DNA from 4 places in the Fictibacillus sp. b24 genome. Region 4 is predicted to be linked to each of the others. Evidence: riboswitches for the same ligand, from Rfam matches in the RefSeq annotation. Region 4 holds a riboswitch; each other region holds the start of a gene.
The links. A riboswitch is a leader RNA that binds a small molecule or an ion and turns the genes downstream of it on or off. The one in region 4 is predicted to bind S-adenosylmethionine.
Positions count from the first base shown of each region.

Region 1: another riboswitch for S-adenosylmethionine. It lies ahead of QUF49_RS00480 (methionine ABC transporter ATP-binding protein); the one in region 4 lies ahead of QUF49_RS12565 (2,3-diketo-5-methylthiopentyl-1-phosphate enolase).
Region 2: another riboswitch for S-adenosylmethionine. It lies ahead of QUF49_RS00925 (acyl-CoA dehydrogenase family protein); the one in region 4 lies ahead of QUF49_RS12565 (2,3-diketo-5-methylthiopentyl-1-phosphate enolase).
Region 3: another riboswitch for S-adenosylmethionine. It lies ahead of QUF49_RS09455 (bifunctional homocysteine S-methyltransferase/methylenetetrahydrofolate reductase); the one in region 4 lies ahead of QUF49_RS12565 (2,3-diketo-5-methylthiopentyl-1-phosphate enolase).

Region 1 is NZ_JAUCES010000005.1:69,007-74,680, forward strand. It holds gene QUF49_RS00455 (deoxynucleoside kinase) at 55-696, shown strand; gene QUF49_RS00460 (deoxynucleoside kinase) at 693-1,361, shown strand; gene QUF49_RS00465 (MetQ/NlpA family ABC transporter substrate-binding protein) at 1,411-2,226, opposite strand; gene QUF49_RS00470 (hypothetical protein) at 2,223-2,390, opposite strand; gene QUF49_RS00475 (methionine ABC transporter permease) at 2,478-3,140, opposite strand; gene QUF49_RS00480 (methionine ABC transporter ATP-binding protein) at 3,133-4,146, opposite strand; SAM riboswitch class I at 4,215-4,322, opposite strand; gene QUF49_RS00485 (hypothetical protein) at 4,405-4,563, opposite strand; gene QUF49_RS00490 (hypothetical protein) at 4,642-4,779, opposite strand; tRNA gene QUF49_RS00495 (tRNA-Ser) at 4,998-5,090, opposite strand; gene serS (serine--tRNA ligase) at 5,192-5,674, opposite strand, start outside.
Region 2 is NZ_JAUCES010000005.1:158,333-164,006, reverse strand. It holds gene QUF49_RS00935 (MetQ/NlpA family ABC transporter substrate-binding protein) at 54-866, opposite strand; gene QUF49_RS00930 (LLM class flavin-dependent oxidoreductase) at 895-2,286, opposite strand; SAM riboswitch class I at 2,406-2,508, opposite strand; SAM riboswitch class I at 2,664-2,776, shown strand; gene QUF49_RS00925 (acyl-CoA dehydrogenase family protein) at 3,064-4,227, shown strand; gene QUF49_RS00920 (DUF817 domain-containing protein) at 4,375-5,157, shown strand; gene QUF49_RS00915 (helix-turn-helix domain-containing protein) at 5,284-5,674, shown strand, end outside.
Region 3 is NZ_JAUCES010000005.1:1,817,493-1,823,166, forward strand. It holds gene QUF49_RS09430 (nitrite/sulfite reductase) at 1-1,568, shown strand, start outside; gene QUF49_RS09435 (DUF3906 family protein) at 1,584-1,805, shown strand; gene cobA (uroporphyrinogen-III C-methyltransferase) at 1,818-2,603, shown strand; gene QUF49_RS09445 (sirohydrochlorin chelatase) at 2,604-3,356, shown strand; gene QUF49_RS09450 (precorrin-2 dehydrogenase/sirohydrochlorin ferrochelatase family protein) at 3,372-4,010, shown strand; SAM riboswitch class I at 4,011-4,128, shown strand; gene QUF49_RS09455 (bifunctional homocysteine S-methyltransferase/methylenetetrahydrofolate reductase) at 4,198-5,674, shown strand, end outside.
Region 4 is NZ_JAUCES010000005.1:2,423,450-2,429,123, forward strand. It holds gene QUF49_RS12545 (AI-2E family transporter) at 1-536, shown strand, start outside; gene QUF49_RS12550 (1,2-dihydroxy-3-keto-5-methylthiopentene dioxygenase) at 875-1,411, opposite strand; gene QUF49_RS12555 (methylthioribulose 1-phosphate dehydratase) at 1,389-2,054, opposite strand; gene QUF49_RS12560 (2-hydroxy-3-keto-5-methylthiopentenyl-1-phosphate phosphatase) at 2,051-2,722, opposite strand; gene QUF49_RS12565 (2,3-diketo-5-methylthiopentyl-1-phosphate enolase) at 2,719-3,960, opposite strand; SAM riboswitch class I at 4,038-4,159, opposite strand; gene QUF49_RS12570 (hypothetical protein) at 4,182-4,355, opposite strand; gene QUF49_RS12575 (pyridoxal phosphate-dependent aminotransferase) at 4,558-5,674, opposite strand, start outside.

The sequences.
Region 1 (5,674 bases), 2.4 Mb from region 4:
AATATTCTTTGTCTGTAATTTTTCGTTTGTTATTCGAAAGGGAGGAAAAGGAAGATGAGTTCAACCCCCTTTATCGCAGTTGAAGGGCCGATTGGCGTAGGGAAAACATCACTGGCAAAAGCCATTGCAGAGCACTATAACTTTCAATTATTAAAAGAAATTGTAGAGGAAAATCCTTTTCTCGGAAAATTTTACGACAACATTGATGAGTGGAGTTTTCAAACCGAGATGTTTTTTCTTTGCAACAGGTATAAACAGCTTGAAGAGATTAATGGTCAATACCTTTCAAAGCAGATACCTGTCGTTTCTGATTATCATATTTTCAAGAACCGTATTTTTGCTGGTCGTACGTTAAAAGACGGTCATCTTCACAAATATATGCAGTGTTTTGATATCTTAACAGAAGATATGCCTGTACCAAATATGATCATATACTTAAATGCGAGTCTAGATACACTTTTAGACCGTGTTCGTAAGCGCGGACGATTTGTTGAGCAAAACATGGAGCCAGCTTATTTAGAACAACTTGCAGCTGATTATGATACATTTATGTCTGCCTTTAAGAAAGAGCACCCTGAGATTCCGGTGCTGACCTTCAGTGGAGACGAATTAGATTTTGTTGCGTATGAAACGGATAAAGAGAAAATCTTTTCCTTAATCGATGCAACTTTGAAAAAAGGAGAAGTTGCGCGATGAACAAACTAATTCAATACGGCATTCCAAATGATGCTGTCATTACAGTAGCAGGGATGGTCGGAGCAGGTAAATCGACCTTTACAAATGCACTAGCTGAAAAATTAAAGTTTCGTACATCCATGGAAAAAGTCGATAACAACCCATACTTAGAAAACTTTTATCATGATTTTAAACGCTGGAGTTTTCACCTGCAGATCTTCTTTTTAGCTGAGCGATTTAAAGAGCAAAAAAGAATGTTCGATTATGGCGGAGGATTCGTGCAAGACCGTTCCATTTATGAAGATACAGGGATCTTTGCACGTATGCACTTTGATAAAGGGAATATGTCAGAAGTGGATTATGAAACATATACTCACCTTTTTGAAGCGATGGTCATGACACCGTACTTTCCACAGCCGGATTGTTTGATCTATTTAGAAGGTTCTCTTGATGATATTCTAGCTCGTATTCAAAAACGCGGCCGCAAGATGGAGCAAGAAACACCTGTTTCTTATTGGGAAGAAATGTACGATCGCTATGAAAAGTGGATTACGTCCTTCAATTCTTGTCCTGTGCTGCGCGTAAACATCAACGACTACGACCTAAGAGAAAATCCTGAATCGATTGATCATATCGTAGAAAAGATTGCACAAAAAATCGAAGCGAAACGAGAAGTTCGCATATAAACATAAAAACCCCGGAACTCAACTCTATGAGTCCGGGGTTTTGTTTTATCTATTTCTTCATCCATTCGGGTTTTCCGAAGCCTTTGAACTCCTTATCAATTACTTCTTCAAACTCTTTGGATTCAACCACTTCTTTAATATCTTTTGCAAAGGTTGATTCTACGTCTTTTGTGTTTACAACAACACGGTTACGGTACGTATCTGGCATATTTTCTAATTGAATGGCATCAAGCAAGTCCATTTTGGCAGCAAGAGCAAAGTTACCAGGAACTGCTGCAACATCCGCACTTTGTACAGCACGTGGAAGCTGGGCTGCTTCTAATGGTTTAAATACTAAGTTCTTTGGATTATCTTGAACATCTTTTTCAGATGCAGTCAGTTGATTAATACCTTCTTTGATCGTAATCAGCTTTGCATCTTCAAGCATGATCAAGGTACGCGCTAAGTTAACAGGATCGTTCGGAATGGCTAACGTACTGCCTTCTTTAATCTCATCAACAGATTTAAACTTATCGGAATATAGTCCCATCGGTGCTGTTGGAACTATGATTACTTCTGAAAGCTTTAAGTTCTTTTCTTTAGCGAAATTCTCCATATAGACTTTGTGCTGAAAAAGGTTAGCGTCCAGATCTCCTTTAGAAAGTGCCATGTTCGGCTGAATGTAATCACTGAATTCGATCACTTTAACTTTATATCCTTTTTTCTCAAGGGAGGGCTTGATCGCTTTGTTGACCATGTCTGTATATGGTCCCGCTGTTGCTCCAAGTGTCACTTCCTTGTCTTTAGATGCATCTGATGATGACGAGCAGCCAGCTAAACCAAAAGCTAGCAGTGCAGTTAGTAGTGTAAGTATGATTTTTTTCATGTTGATCCCCTTTTAAAAATTGTTTTTGAAAATCCTAGATGCTCTTGTATGTTGTTGGTTTCCGTTCCATATGCTCGCTTTCCACGGGGCGTACGGTGAGCCTCCTGTCGCTTTGCGCCATTAGGAGTCTCCACCTGACCGCTCGTCCCGTAGGAGTCTCGCATCTTCCACTTCAACCAACTTATCGATGGTGTATCGTTAAAACCGATTAAAGATAAGCCTTTATCGCCTCTTACCTTTAGTGAAAAAAATTATCTCTTATTCACAGCCTTCGCTGCGCCGTCTCCGATGACTTGCATGAGCTGGACGATGACGATTAGTAAAACGACAGTTGTGAGCATGATCGTGTTGTCGTAGCGATAGTAACCAAAGCGGATTGCGAAGTCTCCGATCCCTCCGCCGCCGACGATACCGGCCATGGCTGAATAGCCAAGTAAGCTGATTGCGGTGACCGTTATCGCCTGAACAATTCCTGGCTTCGCTTCTGGAAGGAGAACTTCCCGAATGATCATCCATGGCGTTGCACCCACTGCAACTGCCGCTTCGATCACTCCTTTATCGATTTCTCGTAAAGAAGTTTCTACGAGCCTTGCAAAGAACGGAATGGCTGCAACTGATAAAGAGACAGATGCTGCTGTTGGTCCAATCGTTGTTCCGGTGATTAATTGTGTTAATGGTAATAAAGCAACTAATAAAATAATGAATGGTACAGAGCGGATCAAGTTCACAAGTATACCCGCTATCTGCTTGATCCACACGTTCTCAAACAACAAACCTTTGTCAGTAACAAACAGGATAATTCCAAGGGGTAATCCCACAATTAATGAAACACCTAGTGATATGGCGACCATATACAACGTTTCAAAAAATGCCTTATTTAAATCTGGCAGAATGTTAAATATTGAATCAAGCAACGTTCTTCACCACCTCAAGATTTTCTATACGGCTTTCAATATACGTAATCGCTCGTTTTACCTCTGTCTCATCACCAATTAGTTCCATAATAAAGATTCCGAGCGGCGTTTCCTGGATATATTCAATCTTTCCGTGAAGGATATTTCCTTTTACTTTAAAGTTTTGGAAAAGCTCAGAAACAACGGCTTCTTCTGCGATCGCTCCCTTAAATTGAATCTTTATCACGGTACCTTTTCTATTCTTCAGTAATGGTTCTGGCAAATCCATCTGTATAACGGAACTGATAAATGTTTTCGTTAATTCTTTTTCGGGATTTGCAAAAATGTTATAAACATCACCTGACTCAATGATCTCCCCATCCTGCATGACAGCCATACGGTGGCAAATCTCCTTTACGACTTCCATCTCATGTGTGATGAGTACAATCGTAATTCCTAACTTTTTATTAATTGATTTTAAAAGTGAAAGGATGGACTTTGTAGTATTCGGATCAAGAGCAGATGTAGCTTCATCACAAAGTAATACCTTCGGGTCATTGGCGAGAGCTCTCGCGATACCGACTCGCTGCTTCTGCCCGCCACTCAACTGAGAAGGATATTGATCTTTTTGATTTTCTAATCCGACCATCTTCAACAGCTCTTGTGTTTTGCGATTGATCTCATCTTTTGTTTTTCCTGCCGCTTTTAAAGCAAACGCGATATTTTCAAAAACGGTTTTTGCGCTGATCAGATAAAAGTGCTGAAAGATCATGCCGATCTTAAGCCGCTCTTCCCGAAGCTCCTTTTTCCCTAACGCGGTTATCGATACTCCGTCGATGAGTATGTCCCCTGATGTTGGTTTTTCCAATAAATTCAGGCAGCGAAGAAGTGAACTTTTTCCGGCACCGCTGTAACCGACAATCCCAAAGATCTCCCCTTTGTCTATTGATAGCGATACATTCTTCACGCCAACGATTTCTTTTCCTTTTGCTTTATATATTTTGGTTACCTCTCTAACCTCGATCATCTGTCTTCCCCCTCAACATATAAAAAAGCCCTCTTCATTCTATGGAAGAGGGCGAATAAGCAATCATCGACTTATCTTCCAGAATGAACCTATCATTCTGCAGGAAGTGGCACCGTTCCATCATGGAGGTTGCCGGACGTCATAGGGCCTGATCCCTCGGTCTCTCTTAATAAGCATTTCATATTGAATTAAGTATAGTTGTCATCATACTCCCTGTCTAAAAGTTCTGTCAATACTAAATTTTATCACTTTAAAGTGTTAGCGCTTACATTGCAGTTGTGTAAAGGAAGCTTTTTTAATGGCTGTTTTCGTATTCATTGATGTTTTTGAAAGTGGTTGATCTATGTTCCAGGTGCTTCGCTTTCCGCAGGGCAGGCGGTGAGCCACATTCGTACGTTTCACTCTTAAGTGTCTCACCTGTCTAGTTGCAGTGGCAAGCCACTCGAGGTCAAAAGCTAAATGGTCTACAAGGTAAAGTGCGCCTTGCTAGCCCCTTCACCTTTTGCTTGTCGGGGCTGAACGAGCCACTTCCACTTTTCGGACTGCCCGCCTGTCCCGCAGGACAAGGAAGGCTACGGCAGCGACACATCGCACGAAGAAAATTTGAAGTTCAATTTTCGAGGAGTCTCTCACCTTCCACTTCAACCAACTTGTCATAGAAGCGAATGAAAAAAGATTGAAAAGCATCAATTCTTTATTTAACAGCCATTTAAACTAAAATCAAATCTGATAAAAACTTATTGAGTCAAAAATTATAGAATTGAGTCTTGCTGCAAAAGTCGACACTCCTTCATCAAAAAACACAACAAAAAAACCACCTGATGTAAGATCAAGTGGTTTGAATATGTATATGGAGGAGGTAGAGGGATTCGAACCCCCGCGGGTCGTTAAACCCCTGTCGGTTTTCAAGACCGATCCCTTCAGCCGGACTTGGGTATACCTCCGTGTGACTGACAAGAACTATATTAACATGAGGACGAATATAGTGTCAACGCTTTTCGAGAAAAAAATTCAAAAAAAGAGAGGGGATTTCCCTCTCTTCATTTTACTTAATTACTTCCTTATTACCCATGTAAGGACGAAGCACTTCTGGAATCACAACCGTGCCGTCTTCTTGCTGGTAGTTTTCCAAGATTGCAGCGACTGTGCGTCCGATTGCTAACCCAGATCCGTTAAGTGTGTGAACGAATTCCGGCTTCCCTTTTGCATCTCTGCGGAAACGAATTTGAGCACGGCGCGCTTGGAAATCTTCAAAGTTAGAACAAGAAGAAATCTCGCGGTACTCGCTGTAGCTCGGCAGGTATACTTCGATATCGTATTTTTTAGCAGCTGTGAATCCTAGGTCAGCTGTACACATGCTGAGTACACGGTACGGCAGGTTAAGAAGCTGCAGTACTTTTTCAGCGTGTCCTGTAAGCTTTTCAAGCTCGTCATAAGAATCTTCTGGTTTAACGAAGCGAACAAGCTCTACTTTATTGAACTGATGCTGACGAATTAAACCGCGCGTGTCGCGTCCTGCAGAACCTGC
Region 2 (5,674 bases), 2.3 Mb from region 4:
GCTGTTATTGTAAACTTAGTTGCTTTTCGTACAAATCATGTGAAAAGTAGTAATTACTTATTCATCCAATCTGGCTTATGAAACTCATTAAAATCACTCTCTATTACTTTCCTAAATTCATCTGATTCTACTGCTGCTTTAAGATCTTTTGCTAGCTTAGAATTCTTATCTTTTTCAAGTACAACAATTCGATTAATGATTTCCTCAGGCAGTTTGTCTTTAACAAGGGCATCCTTCAGGTCCAGACCTGAAGAGATGGCAAAGTTTCCGTTTACTGCTGCCAAATCTACCGAATCTAGTGTTCGAGGAGTTTGTGCAGCCTCTACAGGCTGAAATTTAAGGTTCTTCGGATTTTTGGTAACGTCTTTTTCCGATACTTTTAAAGGATTTGCCGAACCGTCAATCTCAATTAATCCGTTATCTCTTAAAACGGTCAAACCTCTCGCTAAGTTAGTTGGATCATTCGCTAAAGTAACCGTGCTTCCAGGCTTTATTTCATCTAGTGATTTGTATTTCTTAGAATAAATTCCGATCGGTGCAGTCGGCACTGTTATGACAGAAGCGAGTTTCATATTATTCTCTGCTCCAAAAGCGTCCATATAAACTTTATGCTGAAAAAGGTTGGCATCCAATGAACCGCTTTTCAATGAAATATTTGGCTGAACATAATCATTGAACTCTTTTACTTCAACGGTGTAGCCCTTTTTCTCAAGATAAGGTTTTACCCCTTTTTCAAGCATGTCACTGTATGGAACGGTTGCCCCTAATGTAATTTTCTTTGTTGCACCTTCTTCTGATGAACCACAGCTTGTCAACAGTACGATAATAAAGATAGCTGCAATAGTAAATAACGAATATCTTTTCAATTTATCTCTCTCCCCACTTCTTTCATTTTTATCTGCTTTCTGCAAAAACTCGTCTATATTTTGCCCCAGGATGGTCTTTTGGCAATAACGACTCCCCGTTAGGAAATAATTTTTCGCGTAGTGTGCCTTTGTTGTATTCTTTTTTGTAAAGACCTCTCTCTTGAAGAACAGGAACAACTAACTCCACAAAAGACTCTAAATCTCCAGGTGTTACAAGGTGATTTAAGTTGAACCCGTCCACTCCAGACTCTTCAAACTGTGCTTGGATGCCATCTGCTACCTCTTCTGGGTTGCCGATGATAAAACTTCCTCTGTCAGGGGACTCGAAGCGATTCAATACCTCTCCTACTGTCAAAGGTTTCGGAGCATCCGTAGTAAGCGTTGCAGCTTTATAATGTCCGCCTTCTGTTGATTTGTTGTATCCAAAAGGAGTATCTGGATCTAATTCTTCATATTCTGCAATATCATAACCGCTTGCCCCGTATTGTGCTTTTGCAGCATCAGCACTCCATACGCTTGCATATTCTTTAAACTTTTCTTCTGCTTCTTCTGTTGTTTTTCCGACCACCACGTTTAAGAATGAAAAAATTTTGATGTTTTCAGGGTTTCGACCGTGTTTTTCTGCACGCTCTCGAATGTCGTTCGTATAATAGCGAATTCTTTGAGGTGTTGGGCCGCCAACGAAGATACACTCTGCATGCTTTGCTGCAAAATCACGGCCTCGCTCTGACGTTCCAGCTTGATAAATCACAGGTGTTCTTTGTAGCGAAGGCTCACTTAAATGTGGTCCTTCGACATTAAAATATTGTCCTTTATGATTAATCTCATGAACTTTCTCAGGATCTACAAGCGTATTGTTTTCGGGGTCTTCAATAAATGCACCATCTTCCCAGCTGCTTTCCCAAAGCTTGTATGACACTTCTAAATATTCATCAGCGATGTTGTACCTCTCATCATGTTTAATCATATCTTCTAAACCAAAATTCCTTGCAGCGTTCGGCAAGTAAGACGTGACCACATTCCAAGCGATACGACCTTTTGTTAAGTGATCAAGTGTGGAAAAACGTCTCGCGTTGCCAAAGGGCTGTTCATACGTAGTACTAACCGTTACGGCAAACGATAGATTTTCTGTAACACTCGCCATCGCAGATATGAGAAGCGCTGGATCATTCAGCGGCACTTGCAATCCATCACGGATTGACGGATGCTTGCTTTTTTTGTACACGTCATATACGCCGAGCACATCTGCAAAAAACACAGCATCAAACTTTCCTTTTTCTAGAAGTTTTGCGTATTCAATCCAATAATTCAGATTCTTGTAGTTTCTATGTCTCTTGTTCTCCGGGTGCTTCCAAAGGCCATGAGAATTATGCATGGCACTCGTCATCTCAAACGCGTTAAACAAAATTTCTTTACTCAAAATTGTTTCCTCCGTTGCATAGAATTTTTTTGTACCCGTTCCAAGAGAAAATGAAAAAACCTCTTCAAATTAAGAAGAGGTTTAAAAATACGTTAAATAAACATACGTATATAGATCTCCTCTTATCTTTCAAGCTACTAGCTTGCTGGAATTGGCACAGTACTAAAAATAGTTGTTGCCGAGGCTTCAAAGGGCCAGTCCCTCCACCTCTCTCGATAAGGAATCGATAATATTCAATTTAGTAACGAAATATACAGGAATAAAAATAACCTGTCAATGGAATTTAGAGAAATAAATTAATTTTCTTAACAATCAGTTTTTTTGTTGACAGCGGTTTGTTTTATCCTCTATAGTGATGACTAATAATTAAATATTGTATCTTATCAAGAGTCAGGGGAGGAACTGGTCCTACGATCCTGCAGCAACCGCTTTTATTAAAAGAAAGGTGCTAATTCCAGCAGATGTTCTTTGAATGTCTGATAGATGAGAGAGCGTGTTAGCACATGGAATCTACGTCCTCTTTCGTCTTTGAAAGAGGGCTTTTTTGTGCTTGGTTGTACTTCGATGTCATGTGAGCGGTTGATTTCCGTTCCAGGTGCTCGCTTTCCGCGGGGCAGGCGGTGAGCCACATTCGTACGCTTCACTTTTAAGTGTCTCACCTGCCTACCTGTCCCGCAGGAGTCTCCCACCTTACACTCCAATCAACGGGTCAGTGAAGTCCTTTATGTAAGCCAAATACAAAATCCAACTTATTTCCAAAAACTATAGGAGGCAAACATGAGCATACCTTTGAGAAAAACCATCCAAAAAGATACTTTTGAAGAGACTATAAACACCGCCCTATCACTAAAAGAAAACTTTAAGAAACGAGCAGAACATGTAGATCGAGAAGGAATTTTCCCATATGAGAACTTTCAAGACCTGAAGGATCATGATTTCCTTTCACTCACCATCCCAAAAGAATATGGTGGTAAAGGATTAAATCTTCTTGAGTTTTTAACCATTCAAGAGCACTTAGCTGAGGGAGATGCTCCTACTGCCCTCTCTCTTGGGTGGCATCTGGGTACACTTTTAGAGGCGGCAGAAAACCGGCATTGGAAAGGCGACGCGTTCGCTAATCTTAGCCGAAAAGTTGTTGAACAAAAAGCACTCATTAACTTGGCACAAACAGAGCGCGCGACAGGAAGTCCCTCTCGAGGGGGTATACCTACTACAACAGCAGTCAAGAAAGCAGACGGATGGCTGATTAACGGAAGCAAGGCTTTTACTTCTATGGCAGAAGCCCTTGATTACTCGGTCATCACAGCCACAATCTCAGAAACCAATCATAAAGGATTTTTCTTAGTAAATCACAAAGAAAAAGGGGTTTTTGTAAAAGAAACATGGGACAGCATCTCGATGAGAGGAACAAAAAGTGATGATCTCCTATTGAACGACGTTTATGTACCTGAGGAAAATTTACTTGTCGTAGAAGATGGGAAAAACATCGTACCTAAAGGCTGGTATCTGCAAGTGCCTGCAGTTTATCTAGGTATCGCAAGAGCAGCACGGAATTACGCAATTGAATTTGCGTCAGAGTATAGCCCTAACACCTTATCAGGACCTATCTCAGATGTGCCAGAAGTGAGAAGAAAGATTGGCAAGATCGAACTTGAGCTATTTCAAGCAAGAACGATTCTTCACGCCGTTGCTGAAAAATGGGTAAACCACCCTGAACAACGTCAGAATCTAGGTACAGAACTCGCTGCAGTTAAGCATTCTGTAACAAACAGCGCGAACAGAGTGGTTGATCTCGCGATGAGAATCGTTGGGGCTAGAAGTCTTTCTGTACAAAATCCGCTTCAACGGCACTTTCGAGATGTAAGAGCCGGTCTTCATAATCCACCAACAGATGATGCAATAGTTTATTCACTAGCTGATGCAGCACTGACAAAGAGGTAAGCTCTTTTTTACAAGACTAACATGAATCTGTCAACTGACAGATCCCTGTTAAAATAAACAGCTTTTTGTATGATGTGCTTCTGAACACCATAGGTTATTATAGATACAATATATTTCCATTTTAATCTATAAAAAGGTGGTTGGCTCATGAGGGCGCTCGTTCAGTTCACATACTTACAAGCACTTTCTTGTATCTTTCCTGTCGTTATCTTTGGTGCTTTAGCACTTTCAAAGTTTATCAGCATCCCTCTTATACCACGATACGATTTTATCCTAATCGTTTGCTTGCTGACCCAGATCGTTATGATCCTGACAAAACTAGAAACGATGGATGAACTTAAAGTCATTTGTGTCTTTCACTTGATCGGTCTTGCTCTAGAATTGTTTAAGGTTCATATGGGCTCGTGGAGCTATCCAGAAGAAGCATATACAAAGATCTATGGAGTTCCCCTCTACAGCGGCTTTATGTATGCAAGTGTTGCAAGCTATATCTGTCAGAGCTGGAGACGATTAGATCTTCACATTACAGGATGGCCCAAACCCCTGTACGCTTTTGGAATATGTTTTCTGATCTATATGAATTTCTTTACTCATCATTTTTTAATCGATGCAAGATGGATATTGATTACTCTTCTTTTTCCGATTTTCTATCAAACAACTGTTCATTATCGAATTCTCAACAAAGTATATAAAATGCCTATCATTCTTTCGTTTTTATTAATTGGGTTTTTTATATGGATTGCAGAAAACATTACAACCTTTTTAGGAGCATGGCAGTACCCGAATCAACAAACCTCTTGGTCACTTGTTCATCTCGGTAAGATCAGCTCTTGGTTCTTACTCGTCATCATCAGCATCATTATTGTTGCACAGTTAAAACGGATAAAAAGTCATCAAAAAGAAACGTCTTTTCATACTAAAAACCTTTAGCATTGGCTTATAAGCCCGTGCTTTTTTTCATTGTTTCATGTGAAACATTCCTAAAACAAACGCGTACACGAACTGCTTTATAAGGTATAATTTCCCTATTAAACTCTGTATAGGAGAAAAAACATAATGGCTGAGAAAATCGCATCGAATTATATTCTGCACGCACAGAGTGACCAATTCGATTGGCATGGAAACGGGCTTCTCTCCATCAAGACCTTCACGAACGGAAAAGCTCATTACAAAACGAATAAAGGTTATTTTGCCGTTGAAGATGATTTTTATCTGCTGCTAAACGCAGGTCCTTACGCCATCACTATTGATGAACAAACGGAAGTTGAATCCTTTTGTGTTTTTTTTCAAGATAAATTTGCTGATGATATTTTTCGGAACATGTCTGATTCATCCATTAAGCTTCTGGATGAACCTTTCCATAACAAGACACCTGATTCTTTTTTTGAAAAAACTTATCAAAAAAGTTCTGTTCTGAACGATCAATTAAATCAGTTAAAGAAGTCAA
Region 3 (5,674 bases), 610 kb from region 4:
TCGTAAAAGATGGCTTGAAAATATTTGAAGATATTCCTCATTACGCACAAAATGGCTTTTCTTCTATTCCGAAAGAAGAATGGGATAGTTTCAAGTGGGCTGGCCTTTATCTGCAGCGTCCTAAAGAAGACGGATACTTTATGATGAGGGTTAATGTTCCCTCAGGAATTTTAAACTATGAACAAGTTAAAGCTCTTGCCCATATTTGCAAAGATTATGGCAGGTCTGTCTTTGATATAACGACGCGACAAGCTATCCAGTTTCATTGGCTGACGATTGAACAGATTCCTGACATTTTTAATCGGTTGGAAGCGGTTGGGTTATCGAGCGCTGGAGCATGTGGAGACATTACGCGAAACATTATGGGAAATCCAATTGCAGGCATCGATCCATATGAACTATTCGATACAACAGAGATCGTAAAAGAAGTATACGAGTTCTTTCAGCATAATGAAGATTTCTCTAACTTGCCGAGAAAATACAAAATGTCCATTAGTTCAAATGTGAACAATAGTGCTCATGCTGAAATTAACTGTGTGGCATTTACGCCCGCTTATAAAGAGGTTAAAGATAAAGAGATTCCAGGATTTCATATAAAAATCGGCGGCGGTCTATCATCTAGACCATTCTTAGCACAGCCGCTTGATGTGTTTATTGAACCGCATCAAGTAAAAGAGGTTTCTATCGCGATTACTACGATTTTCCGTGACTACGGATATCGGGAAAAGCGTCACCTTGCGCGCCTTAAATTTTTGATGGCGGATTGGGGACCGGAAAAATTTAAAGAAAAACTATTAGAATACACTGGACCCCTTCACTCTAAAGGAAAAGATGCGCTTAAAAAGTGGAACGGAGGCTACTTCTATGGTGTTCATCCACAAAAGCAAGAAGGGTTAAGTTATATCGGTTTTAACGTACCTGTTGGACGACTTCATGCTGATGAAGTATTAGAGCTTGCTGAAATTGCAAAGAAATACGGAAACGGTGAAATTCGAACGGTAAATTCTCAAAACTTGATTATTCCCAACGTTAAACACGAAAACGTCGAGTTGCTTTTACAAGAGGGTATTTTCAAACGCATCACCACACAGCCCTTATCTTTTATTGGGCATTCCGTTTCTTGTACTGGAATCGAGTATTGCAATTTAGCGCTCGTTGAAACGAAAGAGCGGATGCGCCGAATCGCAGAAGTTCTCGATCAAAGAATAGCCTTGGACGTTCCCGTTAGAATTCATATGGTAGGCTGCCCTAACTCATGCGGTCAGCGTCAGATCGCAGATATTGGCCTACAAGGCGTACTGTTAAAAACAAAAGAGAAAAAGATGGTTCAAGCCTTTGAGATTTATGTTGGAGGCACACTTGATGATGGAGGAAAGTTTAACGAAAAGCTAAAAGGAAAGTTTCATGCGGATTTGCTTGATGAAGTGTTGCTGCGCTTTCTTAAAACTTTTAAAGCTGCGAAACTTCCATCAGAAACCTTTTTTGAATATATAGACCGAGTTGGTATACAACAGCTTCAAAGTAATATTGACCAGATTGCTGAAGAATTAGAAGAAAAAGTCTCATAAAATGGGGGTCTCGCCATGTATCTTTACAGATTTGAAGTGATTTCAAAATCAACGATTATTCCTGTTGTGATAGCCGCTTCTACAGATGAACAGGCTTTTCAATTAGTTGACATAGAACTTGAGAAATATTTTTTGAAACAGCCTGATGTTGACGAGATCTCTCTTTATGAAAAGAAAAGAATTCGTACGGGCAACGGGTTCGTGCTTTATGAACGTGAAACGATATTAAATCCTTAAGGAGTGATGATGATGGGAAAAGTATATCTTGTCGGAGCTGGACCGGGTGATCCGGGATTGATAACTGTAAAAGGTCTTCGTTGTATAGAAGAAGCAGACGTTATTTTATATGATCGCTTAGTAAACAAAGAACTGCTCTCTTATGCAAAACCGGATTGCGATTTAATATATTGTGGTAAACTGCCAAACTACCATTTTATGAAACAAGAAACGATTAATAGCTTTTTAGTCAAACATGCTTTGAAAGGAAAAGTAGTTACGCGGCTAAAAGGCGGAGACCCATTTGTGTTTGGTAGAGGGGGAGAAGAAGCAGAAACGCTTGCAAAAAGTCGTATTCCGTTTGAGGTGATTCCTGGAATAACATCAGGCATTGCAGCACCAGCTTATGCAGGTATTCCTGTTACACATCGAAACATCGCTTCAAGCTTTGCGATCGTTACAGGTCATCGTAAAAAAGGTGAAGAAGATGAACTGAAATGGGAGAGTCTAGCGAACGGTATTGATACATTAGCGATCTATATGGGAGTGGGCAGCCTAGGTTATATTTGCAAGCAGTTGACGAAACACGGAAAAAGCAAAGAAACACCAGTTGCCCTTGTTCAATGGGGATCTTTAGAAAGTCAACGAACCGTTACAGGTACACTGGATACGATTGAGGAAATCGTGGTTAAAGAACAAATTGAGAATCCGAGCATGATTATTGTCGGTGAAGTTGTTCGTCTTCGCAGTGAACTGAAATGGTTTGAACAGCTGCATGAAGAACCGAGCAACCTTGCTGCAGTAAGAGAGGCTTTGTAAATGAAGGCATTGCTCTTTATCTGTCATGGCACAAGACTAAAAAAAGGACGAATGGAAGCGGAAAAATTTGTGAGACTTTGTATGGCACAAGTTGATGTTTCAATAAAAGAGATCTGTTTTTTAGAGCTTGCTGAACCATCTATAGGTCAAGGGTTTGAAACGTGTATACAAAAAGGTGCGACGAGTATCTCTGTTATTCCTGTTTTCTTATTAAGTGCTAATCATATAAAAATGGATATTCCGAAAGAACTTCACCACTTGCAGAATAAATATCCAGGAGTAGAAGTGATTTACGGGCGGCCCTTCGGTGTACATGAAGCCATTCCGCATTTATTGTGGGAGAGAATTATGAACAGTGCGATCAATCTAAAGAAAAATACACATATTCTCCTTGTAGGCAGAGGCAGCACCGATCCAGATGTAAAGCGGGACTTAGAGAAGATCGCGTTTAACGTTCAAAACCATTACGGAATTCCTAGTATTCAAGCTTGTTTTCTAACTGGTTCATTCCCAAGCTTTGAGGAAGCTCTATGGAATAGTCGCGAGTTATACGACCAAGTCATCGTTGTGCCGTATCTTCTATTTTCAGGGCTACTAATAAACGGGATGAAACGTACGATAAGCCATTATCAGCAACAATCTAAACAAACCGTAACTCTTTGTGAGACGCTCGGCTACCATCCGATCCTAAAAGAAGTTTTACTCACACGTATCAATGAAACACTTGAGACTAAGAAATATGCATTTTCTTAAAAAGCGAGGAATGCTATGTATCCCATCCATGTAAACTTGTCTGGTAAAACTGTTATTGTAGCAGGCGGGGGTTTGGTAGCTTATCGTAAAATTAAAGATTTATTAAATGAAGAAGCTATAATTACTGTAATCAGTCTAGCAGCTGTTAACGAGATTCAGGAATGGCATTTTGAACAAAAGCTGACTTGGATTGAAAGAGAAGTGAAACGTGTAGATTTGGAAGAAGCATTCCTAATCATTGCGGCAACCAACTCTAAAGAAACTAACTCTTGGATTGCTTCTCATGCAAAGCCGAATCAGCTCGTAAATGTGGCTGATCATATGGAATTAGGAAACTTTATTGTTCCGAGTGTTGTAAAAAGAGGAAAGCTTGTACTTTCTGTTTCTACTTCAGGAGCTAGTCCCATTCTTTCTAAATCAATAAAAAAAGAGCTGCAGCAAACGTACAGTGAAGACTATGAAACGTATTTAGATTTTTTATTTGAATGCAGAGCAATTATAAAAAGGGAATTTCCGCAAGCTTGCCGAAGATCATTATTAAGAGAGCTAACTGATTCCCGCTTTTTATATGATAAAGAAAAACAAAATGTCTATAAACAGGCACTAATGAACAAAGTTGATCGAAACCTAGCTAGTAAAACAACAAAAGAATAGACCTTATCAAGAGAGGTTGAGGGAGCGGCCCTATGATACCTCAGCAACCAGCAGCTTTTTCAAAGCTGAAATGGTGCTAATTCCTGCGAGTTCACTTATGGACTTGTAAAGATAAGAAGACCCCGGCGCATAAGAAAAAGTCTTCTTTAATAGAAGGCTTTTTTATTTTTTTATATAGGAGGCTATCATGAGTTTAATCACAGACTTAGAACAAAACAAGATACTGATTGGTGATGGTGCGATGGGTACGCTTCTGTATTCCTATGGATCTGACTTTTGTTATGAGGAGTTAAATCTATCTCAAGCAGACCAGATTTATAACATTCATCGTGCTTATCTAGATGCAGGAGCTGACATCATTCAAACCAATACGTATGCAGCGAACTATTCGAAGCTCGAACGTTATGGCCTTCAAGATCATGTAAAAGAGATTAATAAAGCGGCTGTTTCAATTGCTAGAAACGCAGCTCAAAATGAATATGTTGTGGGTACGATCGGTGGAATACGTGGTATTAAACCTAATAGCATCTCACTAGATGAAATCAAGCGCAGTTTCCGCGAGCAGTTATATTGTTTATTAATGGAGAATGTAGACGGCATACAGTTAGAAACGTATTATGACCTGCAAGAGCTTGAAACGGTTTTAGAGATTGCTAGAAAAGAAACTTCTCTACCTATTATTACTCAAGTGTCATTGCAGGAAGTCGGATTTTTGCAAGACCGTACGCCGATCTCGGAAGCGTTGAACCGATTAGAGAACATTGGAGCTGATGTTGTTGGTTTAAACTGCCGTCTAGGGCCATATCACATGCTAAAGACGCTAGAGGAAGTAGCATTGCCAAATTCCGCGTTCCTTTCAGCGTTTCCGAATGCGTCGCTCCCTTCGTATACAGATGGCCGTTTTATATATGAAGGAGACGCTGATTATTTTAAAGAGTGTGCCCATATGTTTAGACAGCAAGGTGTTCGTCTATTAGGTGGCTGTTGTGGTACAACACCTGCTCATATTCGTGCCTTCTCTCAAGAACTTAAAGACTTAGAGGCTGTAACAGAAAAAGAAGTAAGGCAAGTAAAAAGAAAATTGGTTATTCAGTCAGCATCAAAACCTAACTACGTGCCACTTAGTGAAGAAGTTAAAAAAAAGCAATCCATCATTGTTGAATTAGATCCCCCGCGCAAGTTAGACACATCGCGTTTTATGGAAGGAGCAAAAGCCTTAAAAGAAGCGGGAATCGATGCACTTACCCTCGCTGACAATTCACTTGCTTCACCTCGTGTATGTAACTCTGCATTAGGATCAATTGTTCAAAAGCAACTGAACCTTCGCCCGCTCGTTCATATTACGTGCCGCGACAGAAATTTAATTGGTCTTCAGTCTCACTTGATGGGACTTCACACACATGGAATTCATGACATACTTGCAGTTACTGGAGATCCTGCAAGCGTCGGAGATTTCCCAGGTGCTTCGTCCGTATATGATGTTACATCTTTTGAACTTATAAAACTTATAAAACAGTTTAATCAGGGTTCATCTCTTTCTGGAAAAGAGCTGGGAGAGAAAACTTCTTTTACGGTCGGAGCTGCTTTCAACCCGAATATCCGGTCCATTGACAAAGCCGTCGATCGTTTAGAAAAGAAAATTGCTTATGGCGCAGATTACTTTA
Region 4 (5,674 bases):
AAGGCGAAAAAGCACCACAAATGGTGCTGCAAACGTTGCCTGAAAGACAGCGTAATAATGGAACAAAAATTTTAAAAGACATGGATATCGCGCTTAGCTCATATATTCAAGGTCAAATCTTAGTCAGTGTTTGCGTTGGAACAATGCTGTACATTGGATACCTGGTGATCGGGATTGAGTACTCTCTAATCCTCGCTATCATCGCCATGTTCACGAATGTAATTCCGTTCCTCGGTCCCATTATCGGAGTTGTGCCAGCACTTATCGTAGCAATCGTAGATTCTCCAGCTATGGTCATCAAAGTACTTGTCGTGATGGTTATAGCTCAGCAAATTGAAGGGAATGTCATCTCACCTCAAGTGATGGGTAAAAAGCTCGACATCCACCCCCTGACAATTATTTCAATCTTGCTTGTAGCTGGAAGTCTTGGCGGATTACTCGGTTTGATCCTAGCTGTTCCTGTATATGCTGTATTGAAGGTTATTGCGTTGCATACTTACAGATTAATTAATTTACGAAGAACGAAAGAATTATAGGATAAGTAAGAATAGGAGAAAGCACCGGCTGTAGTACCGGTGCTTTTTTGTGTGGATTGGGATTGTAAAATTTTTGCGCTCGTAAATCTCATTTTGCGCTCGTAAATCTCATTTTGCGCTCGTAAATCTCATTTTGCGCTCGTAAATCTCATTTTGCGCTCGTAAATCTCATTTTGCGCTCGTAAATCTCATTTTGCGCTCGTAAATCTCATTTTGCGCTCGTTCAGCGAGCATAAATGCCGCTGAACGAGCTTCCGACGTCATCTAGATTTATAGAAATAGGGTTCATTCTATAAAAAAGCACACCTTTCAAAAAAAAAAGGTATGCTTCCTTAACATTATTTAGCTTCTTGTGGCTCTTTATCGTAGATCGGAACCCAGCCTTCTTTTGATTTGAAAATTCGTACCGCTACTACTTTGCGGTCTGCTTGCAGTGTGAAGTAATGACGGAAGTTTTCTGGAACCGAGATCAAGTCTCCTGGCTCTAGTTCTACATCAAAAAACCTTCCGTTTGGCCCTTCAATGGCAAAAATCCCGTGTCCTGAAACGATAAAGCGAACTTCGTCATCTGTGTGGTGGTGTTCTGCTAAAAAATTTTTCAGAAGTTCATCTAAGTTCGGTGTTGCGTCAGAGAGAGAAATTACATCTTCAGTAACATATCCTCTGCGCTCAGAAATATCGTCGATCTCGCTGCGGAAAGTTTGAATCACTTCTGCTTTATCTTCATCACTTAACGCGTAGTTCTCGCGAAGATGTGCCGGAAGCTTTTCAATGTCCCATTTTTCGTAAATAACTTCCTGTGAGTTTAAATAAGCTTCTACTTCACTTTGGTTTTCAATTCTTTCGTTGTTATCATGAAATCGTAGTTGTGCCATTTTTAACGCCTCCAAATGAGTTATTTTTATTAAAAAAAGATAGAGTTTGCAATTTTAAGTGGTAAGAAAATAAAAACTCAAAAGCTTCTAGGTGCTTCTTCGCTTCAAATGCGTTTCTGCCCCATACAGTGATACCGTGATTTCGAATAAGTACTGCTTTCGTGTCAGGCTTTATTACTGCACCAACGGCTTCAGAAAGCTTTATTAAATCTGCATAATTTTCCACGATAGGAACAGTTATTCTGCCGTCTTCTTCCCAAATTCCGAATGCTTTAATCAGCTCCTGACCTTGGAAAGTAATTTCCCCTTGATCTCCATACAACTCTGAGATCAAGTTGTTCTCAACCGTATGAACGTGCAAACAGCAGCCAGCATCTGTTAAGCGATAGACTTCACAATGAATGCCTGTTTCTGCTGAAGCTTTAAGTTGAGTTTCTTCAACTGGTCTGCCATACTCATCAACTAGAAGAAAGTCTTCAGAAGTACGTTTCGTTTTATCCTTTCCGCTTGCTGATACATAAAAGGCAAGCGGTGATTCACTGACTTTTATAGAAACATTCCCGCTTGTGCCTGGAAACCAATCTCGTGCAGCGAGTTCATCTTTTACATCAGCAAGCTCATTCCAGCGCTGTTGTTTACTCAACTTCGTACACCTCTTTTCTCTAATGCATGAATAATGTCATGAAACGTTTCAAAAGGTGTGTAAGAAATTTGGTTTTCCTCACATTTTTCAATCAGGTAGTCTCTTGCAAAAACGAAGTCAGCTAATTTGGAAGCTTGCAAATCGGTGATTGAATCGCCGATTACAATTTTTTCTGCATCTCTGTACTGATGATCCAATCGACGAATGACAGAGGGCTTGCAGCAGCCGCAATCGTTCGTACACAAATCATCACATGCGTTCGGCCATAGAATTTTTATCGTGTCACCTGAAAAGTCACTAGCATTGCAGATAATGTGCTCAGGCATAATTTTGTTTTCCAGGACAGGATTGACAAAAAAATCAATTCCCCCGCTTACGATATAAAGCGGTATTTTTTCAGCTTTGGTAAAATCAATAAACTCCTGAAAGCCGTCTCTAATCTTAGAACGGGTTAATACGAATTCGATAATTTCTTGCTTTTTATCTGAAGATATTCTTGAAAACATCCTTCCAACCCCTTCACGGATGGAGATGGTTTCATTCAATATATCTTTCACGATTGGTTGCCAGCCATCAGGCGAAAACTCCTCCATGATCGCGACAATGTTATCCTTTTCGGTAACTGTGCCGTCAAAATCGCAAAAGATTACAGATCCATTTCTCGTCATTTAACCGGCACCCCTCCCCATAGCTCAAGGGCTTTTTGAAGTTCAGCGTGTTTCTCTGCGTATTGTTCAAAGTCTTCACCTTTCACAACCGCATCTACAGCCTGACGGAACGCTCTTGCACCGCCTGCTGCTCCATCAGGATGCCCATGAATTCCGCCACCTGCATTAATGACGCTATCTACGCCAAAATCGTTATATAAAACGGGAGTTAAACCTGGGTGGATACCTGCTGACGGTACCGGGAATGACTTTTTCAGTGAAATAACGTCTGTCGTTAATGAATCAGCTATGCTTAATGTTTCATTGCGATCGAGCGCCACACTTCCATATGGAGACGGGAACAACACAAGGTCAGCTCCAGCATAGCGAAGCAGTTTTCCTAGCAAAACTGAATACCCGATTCCGTAAAGGGAAGATGAGCCAATCGCTCCCGATAATGCCGGATGCGCCATGATTGGCAGCGGAATCTCTTTGTCCTCTGCCAATTCTTGCAGCACATCTGGCCCATAGGACAGAACGTTGAACAATAATGCATTCGCACCTAATTCTGCTGCGCGTCTTGCTTTATCACGAAGCTCACTTGTTCTGCCTGTCAGGTTCACCGCATAAAGTGTCTTTTCACCTGTACGATTCTGAACGGAATCCAACACTTCTTTTGCCGTCTTAATTCGTTCTTCAAAAGGAGTAAGCGGATTGTCAAACAAAATTTCGTCATCTTTTACAAGGTCCACGCCGCCTAATGCCTGTTCATAAAGCTGCTGTTTAAAGAATGAAAGGTCTTTACCAAGAACTCCTTTAAAGATGCTCATTACAAGAGGGCGATCTTGAACACCAAGAATATCTCGTATTCCGGAAATACCGTATTTTGGACCTGGAAAACTTTGTTCTAACTGTTTATCAAATTCTAAATCTATCAGCTTGATCTCTCCATCTAAAGAAAGCTTTCCGAAAACTGTAGTAAGGATGGCCGGGAGATCGTTAGAAAAGTTGGCTGAAGGATATGAAATCTTTAGCAAACCTCTAGTTCTTTTGCTGCCTAGATACTGATCAGCAGCTACATCTCCAGGAAGTTCAATCACTTCTTCAACGATTCCTTTATGTTTTAAAAGTTGATCCTGCTCGAGCTGAGGAAGATCTGTCCAGGAACCGACGGTCAGACCGAGTGCAATTCCTTCTGCTTTTTTCTCTAAGTTTTCTTTTTTGTCATGTACTAAGTACGTCGCTGTAATTTTACTCATGTTGGTTTAACTCCTTTCAAACGCGCAAAAAGCCCCTTCACGAGGAAGGGGCGTCATAATAGTGACAGTTCCGCTTCCTCTTATCTCTCAGCCTGATTTCGTAAGGCTGCAAGAATTAGCACCGTTTTCAGCTAAATAAAAAAGCTGAATGGTTGCCGGGTTTCATCGGGCTAGTCCCTCCACCTGCTCTTAATAAGAGTGCAAATTGTTAGAATATAATTTTAATTGTGATTATGACAGGGCATGAAGAATCTGTCAACCAATTTTTTTCTAGAAGTTGCTTTTAAGATATACTTTGTTGCTCTTGAGAGTGGTTGATTTCCGTTCCAGGTGCTCCCTTTCCGCGGGGCAGGCGGTGAGCCACATTCGTTACGTTTCACTTTTAAGTGTCTCACTTGTCTAGTTGCAGTGGCTAGCCCCTCGAGGTCAAAAGCTAAATGGTCCAGAAGGCAAAGAGCGCCTTCCTAGCCCATTCACCTTTTGCTTGTCGGGGCTGAACGAGCCACTTCCACTTTTCGTACTGCCCGCTCGTCCCGCAGGAGTCTCGCATCTTCCACTTCAATCAACTGTCCATGAAGGAACTTTTAAAATAGCCTTCTAAAACAGCCTAGTAATTCTGTCAGCAGCTTCAATCAATCGTTCTTCAGATGTCAAAAGGCCAGCGCGGACATAGTTGTCGCCTTCACTTCCGAACCCAATTCCTGGTGCAACTACAACGTGGGCTTTCTCCAGCAAATAGTCTGCGAATGTTTCAGATGTGTATCCTTCTGGTACAGGAAGCCAGCAGAAGAAGGATCCTTTTGGAGCTTCCACGTTCCATCCGTTTTCATTCAAACGCCCGATGAACGCATCACGTCGTCTTTCATAAGTCTCGACCAATTCATCCACACATTCCTGTGAACCGTTCAGTGCTTCTGCTGCTGCATACTGCACCGCTCCAAACAAGCTCACATAAAAATGATCTTGCAGCAGATTAATAGATTCGATAACAGATGCGTTGCCGACAGCAAACCCAACGCGCCATCCTGCCATGTTGTACGTTTTAGAAAGCGTATAAATTTCAATTCCTACGTCCTTTGCTCCTTCAGCTTGTAAAAAGCTAATAGGTTTTTCCCCATCAAATCCGATCGCACCATACGCGAAGTCATGACAAACTAAAATATCATGCTTTTTAGCAAGCTCGATGGTCTCTTCAAAAAATGCTTCACTGGCTACTCCAGCTGTCGGGTTATTCGGATAGTTTAAAAACATAAGTTTTGCTGCATCAAGCACCGAATGTGAAAGTTCATCATAACGCGGCAAAAAATCGTTTTCTTGCCGAAGCGGCATCGTCTCCATTTTCGCTCCTGCCATCGCTACACCTGACCAATAGTCCGGATATCCTGGGTCCGGAACGAGCGCAACATCCCCTGGATTTAAATAGCACTGTGATAACTCTACTAAACCCACTTTTCCACCAAAGAGTACGGCAACTTCTTTCTCTGGATCGAGTGACACACCATATTCTCGTTTATAAAAATCTGCAGCTGCCTGCTTCAAAAATCCATGTCCGCGAAACGGTGAGTATTTATGATAATCAGGTCTGTCAGCCCCCTCTTTTAGAGCTTCAACAATATGCTGAGGCGTTGGCTGATCTGGATTTCCTTGTCCAAGATTAATAACGTCATAGCCTTGTTCTACATAGTGAGATACTTTTTTTACAAGCTTGGCGAAA